DNA from 2 places in the Paenibacillus sp. FSL R7-0128 genome. Region 2 is predicted to be linked to the other one. Evidence: riboswitches for the same ligand, from Rfam matches in the RefSeq annotation. Region 2 holds a riboswitch; the other holds the start of a gene.

Region 1 (2,395 bases), 4.2 Mb from region 2:
GATGTCTTCTTCCAGCTTCTCGATCCGCGCTTCAATCCGGTCACCGACCGAGAAGAAGTTGTCGACAACGAGGTCGATCAGCAGATACAGGAAGCGGTCAGGCGTACTGACCTCCTGCTCCCACAGTACGGGCTTCAGGACACGCAGTTCATGGATCTTCTGCTTCGTAACGGTAATAATGAAATGTCTGCCAAGGAATACATTGAGTGCACGGAGGAAGATTTCCTCATCATCGAACCGGATGCTGTTCACCACGATGAAATAATGACTCTCATAAATCTCCAGCTTCGGACGCTGATCCTCTTCACTTAGACAGTCTTCCACAGCCAGATCATGCAGGCCGTATATAGGCTGAAGCTCTACAAGGTCCTCCACATCGGCATCAATCCAGTAGAACCCCTCAGCAGGGGCGGTTAAAGTTTCTTCAATATTGTCAATAGGCGTAAAAACCCCTGCATTCACCAGCCGGATTTTCATCTGATTCACTCCTTATGTCCCTGGTCTTCTCCAGGGGTATGCTAATTTCAGCACACGGAAAAAATCAGCTTGGCCGGTGGTACAATCATGGACGAAGGCCAAAAGACGGTCCGAGAGCATGAAGAAAAAGGGCTCCCGCCGCCGGCAAGCTGATGTTAATCCTGTGTGGTTGTTCATTCTGCACGCTTATTCGCGAGCCCGGGTCGCCTTCCATTGTTCTCTCACCTCTTCTTTTCGCCGTTTTTTTTGAAATATAAGAATGTATAGGTTTCACACGATCCCTTATCCTTATATTTCTCGCTGAAACGGTACCGTCCTTTAAAGGGACGGCAAAGCCGTTTCCACTTGGTTGAAACACTTGTCTAGTATAACGCCGGGATATGGCTCTTACAAGAGAAATTGTTTTCTGTTATAAGGCCCCTTCAGCATTGTATGGACTTGACGAAAAGGAGGTTCATGATTTAAAGTGAAATTTAAGAAAAAGCATCGTTCAGATGCTTAAGGTTATTCAACTGAATACAGCTAAATCTTATCAAGAGCAGGTGGAGGGACTAGCCCGATGAAACCCGGCAACCGGCGTGTGAACGCACGGTGCTAATTCTTGCGGAAGCTTTGCAGGGCGTTGTTCGTCCGGCGGAAGTTCTCTGGCAGATGAGAGAGGCGCATATGACTGCATGATATGACCTTTCTCGCCCGGGAAAGGTCTTTTTTCGCTACCCTGCCTCAGGTTGAACCACCAAGTGGAACCCCATTTCAGTTAAGGAGTGAACAGCAATGCCTATCAAAATTCCCGACAGCCTGCCGGCCAAAGAAGTATTATCCGGTGAGAATATTTTTGTAATGGATGAAAGCCAGGCCTTCCATCAGGATATCCGTCCTCTCCGGATCGCCATCCTGAACCTGATGCCTACCAAAGAAACTACTGAGACCCAGCTGCTGCGCCTTATCGGGAATTCCCCGCTTCAGGTGGATGTTGTTCTGCTGCACCCCAGCTCCCATACGTCGAAGAATACTTCGGCAGAGCATTTGAAGAGCTTTTACAAAACCTTTGATGAGATCAGCCACCGCCGGTTCGACGGCTTGATTGTAACCGGCGCTCCCGTAGAACAGCTTGAGTTCGAGGATGTCAACTACTGGGAAGAGCTGAAAGTGATTTTTGAGTGGAGCAAGCAGAATGTAACCTCGACCATGCACATCTGTTGGGCGGCGCAGGCAGGGCTGTATCATCACTTCGGCGTGCGCAAGGTGAGTCTGCCGGACAAATGCTTCGGAGTGTTTCCGCATACAATGAGCCATAATAATGTCAAGCTGCTGCGCGGCTTCGATGAAGTGTTCCATGTTCCGCATTCCCGCCATACCGACGTCTCCCGTGAAGATATTGAGCAGAACCCGGAGCTGCAGATTCTGGCAGAATCCGAGGAAGCCGGGGTGTACCTGGTGGCTACGCATGACGGGAAGCAGATTTTTGTCACCGGACATTCGGAGTATGATCCCTTCTCCTTGAAATGGGAGTATGACCGGGATATCGCCAAGGGGCTGGAGGTTGCCCTGCCGAAGCACTATTATCCCAAGGATGATCCGACACGCACACCGCCGGCAGTCTGGCGCGCCCATGCTAACTTATTATTCGCTAATTGGCTCAATTACTATGTATACCAGGAGACTCCTTACGATATCGGGGCATTTATCTAAGAGGTTGACTTATTCTTAATAGAAGTAATTAATCAGGAGGGCAATGGAGATGGATGAGAAACTGAGAATTGAGAGCAGACTGGCACAGATTGGTTCAATGGAGGACCCCGCCACCGGGGCCATTAATTACCCGATTTATCATGCGACAGCCTTCCGTCACCCGCGGCTTGGACAGAGCACAGGCTTTGACTACATCCGCACCAAAAATCCTACCCGCTCTGTCCTA
Region 2 (2,395 bases):
GCTATGAGCTCAGTGAGCGTGGCTTCGACCGCACCCTCAGGTCCTTCGAACCGGACGATCAGCTGGCCGTAAGGAACATCCTTGATCGTAGAGATGGTTCCATGAAGAATGGCGAAGTGAACCCCGGTTCCCTGAACCACCTGTGAGAGCGTCGACCCGTAAGTCTTTTGTCCGAGAAAAGTGATTTTGACCGACTTCGTGTAACCTGGCTGTACAGCATCAATCGCTTGCCGGAGCGGTCCGTCCGACTGGGTCTCACTGCGGATGAATTCCTTGGTAACCTCATGCTTCGGCTTCAGAAAGACCTCGGCCACTTCACCCTGCTCCACAATACCGCCGCCATGGATCACGGCAACACGGTCGCAGATGCTCTGAATGACATGCATCTCATGGGTAATCAACACGATGGTCAGATGGAATTTGCTGTTGATATCCATCAGCAGGCGCAGAATGGAGTCTGTCGTCTGCGGATCAAGCGCCGAGGTCGCCTCATCGCATAACAGAACATCCGGATCACTTGCCAGCGCCCGGGCGATTCCGACACGCTGCTTCTGTCCGCCGGATAGCTGAGCCGGGTACTTATTCCAGTGCTCCTCCAGCCCGACCAGGGCGAGCAGTTCCTTAACCTTTTGTTCAATCTCGTTCCTTCCGGCTCCGATCAGCCGCAGCGGAAACGCGATATTATCATAGACTGTAGCCGATGAGAGCAGGTTGAAATGCTGAAAAATCATTCCGATCTTACGCCGCTGCTCCTGCAGCTGTCCCTGGCTGAGCGCTGTCAGCTCGACACCGTCCACCCACACCTCGCCCGCAGTCGGACGTTCCAGCAGATTAATGCAGCGGATCAGCGTGCTTTTGCCGGCCCCGGAGTGACCGATCACCCCGAAGATTTCCCCCTTCTTAATCGACAGGCTCAGCGCAGAGAGTGCAGTTGCCTGCTTACTGCCTTTGCCATACACCTTGGTTATATCCTTCAATTCTATCAACCGCTGCGTCCCCCTTCTGTTCTAGCTTCCATCATTGCAAAAAAGACCCCCTACGATCCATGCAGATCGCAAGAGGCCCTGTGTGTATAATGACAATGCCTTCTCATCTGCCAAAACCCCCGAATCCGGCGGCATTGTAGGAATTAGCACCATGACATTTGGATGCAGCGTAAGGCTGTATTCAAACCGGTTGCCGGGCTTCATCGGGCCTATCCCTCCGCCGCTCTCGATAAGATCATAGTATGAAGTTATAGACTCCGTATCCTGTCAGAAGTTAATGTATGCCTAAGTATAATTCAGTTTCGAGATTTTTGTCAAAGGTAAGTTTTTACGGACGGGCTTGTCCGGATTTCGGGCCTGGGGCCGCTTTGTTCTTGTGCCATTGTTCATTCCCGTAGCTGTATGCGGCGGCCAGTGATTGGCATACCATCTCCAGGCTCTGCTTCAAATCCTCCAGGTGGCTGTCGAGATCCTCCAGACGAATCTTGTCATGCAATCCCTGGTGACGCTGCCAGAGGTCGTCGGTCATCTCCGCGTTCATGTAATGGATCTCAGCGTTGCGCCGCTTGCGCAGATTCTCCACTGGCTCCCGGTAGGAATTCCTGATTCGCTCCAGCTTCTCCGCCAGCGGATGATGCGGGTGAAGCAGCTGAAATTGCCTCAGCACCGTGAAATAAGAGAAATGCGTCTTCACCTTGCCTGTATTGAGATTGTACAGATTATTCAGCACCGTGCCCAGCTTGTCCAGCAGCGAGAAGACACGGATGAAGCCATCCTTGTAGAAATACACATATCTGGCGTACTCCCCCTGCTCCGTGGACGACATATCATCCATATAACCTGCGATCACTGACTTCCGGAAAAAGGCTGCTGCGAACCAGCTCTGCTCCAGCTCATCCAGAGAGGAGATCAGGCCGCGTGTCCAAATTTCCAGCTTGCGGTATTCATGGTCATGGTCTTCATGTGCCGCCATCTCCTTGCGCAGCATGGAGGCTGCCTTCGCCATGGACTCCATAGCTTCAGCCAGCACACCGCTGTTCACGCGGGGCGGCTCTCCAAGTAACGTCCGCAGCATATTTTGACCCTCCTTAAAGTTCACTTTTACACTAGAGGAAAATAACGGTTCCAGTTGCGGTCTACCCGCTTCGCAATATCCTCGCTCGGAGCCAGTTCCTCCGGGTATCCCGGCTTCATCCGGGCATCTATAATGATCGGCAGTGTATAGCTGACGCTGCCCCGGTGTACCCCGGCCGCCGAATAGATATCATCCGCCGGATTGAAGCGGGTGAATACGGTCCACAGGAAGGAGGTCTGCGTGCTTACCGCCTCTTCTGCCTGATCCACCAGCACAATCAGCGGCCAGGCGGTCTCCCTCTCCTTGAAGGCAGCCACCAGCCGCTCCGGCAGCT

Evidence for each region. Region 2 has a riboswitch for S-adenosylmethionine ahead of NST26_RS26745 (methionine ABC transporter ATP-binding protein). Riboswitches for the same ligand answer to the same signal wherever they lie in the genome.
Region 1: another riboswitch for S-adenosylmethionine. It lies ahead of metA (homoserine O-acetyltransferase MetA); the one in region 2 lies ahead of NST26_RS26745 (methionine ABC transporter ATP-binding protein).

Annotation. Positions count from the first base shown of each region.
Region 1 is NZ_JBBOCD010000001.1:2,125,239-2,127,633, forward strand. It holds gene corA (magnesium/cobalt transporter CorA) at 1-477, opposite strand, end outside; SAM riboswitch class I at 1,004-1,135, shown strand; gene metA (homoserine O-acetyltransferase MetA) at 1,252-2,169, shown strand; gene NST26_RS08660 (aminotransferase class I/II-fold pyridoxal phosphate-dependent enzyme) at 2,219-2,395, shown strand, end outside.
Region 2 is NZ_JBBOCD010000001.1:6,323,697-6,326,091, forward strand. It holds gene NST26_RS26745 (methionine ABC transporter ATP-binding protein) at 1-986, opposite strand, end outside; SAM riboswitch class I at 1,087-1,222, opposite strand; gene NST26_RS26750 (Cthe_2314 family HEPN domain-containing protein) at 1,315-2,061, opposite strand; gene NST26_RS26755 (UbiD family decarboxylase) at 2,088-2,395, opposite strand, start outside.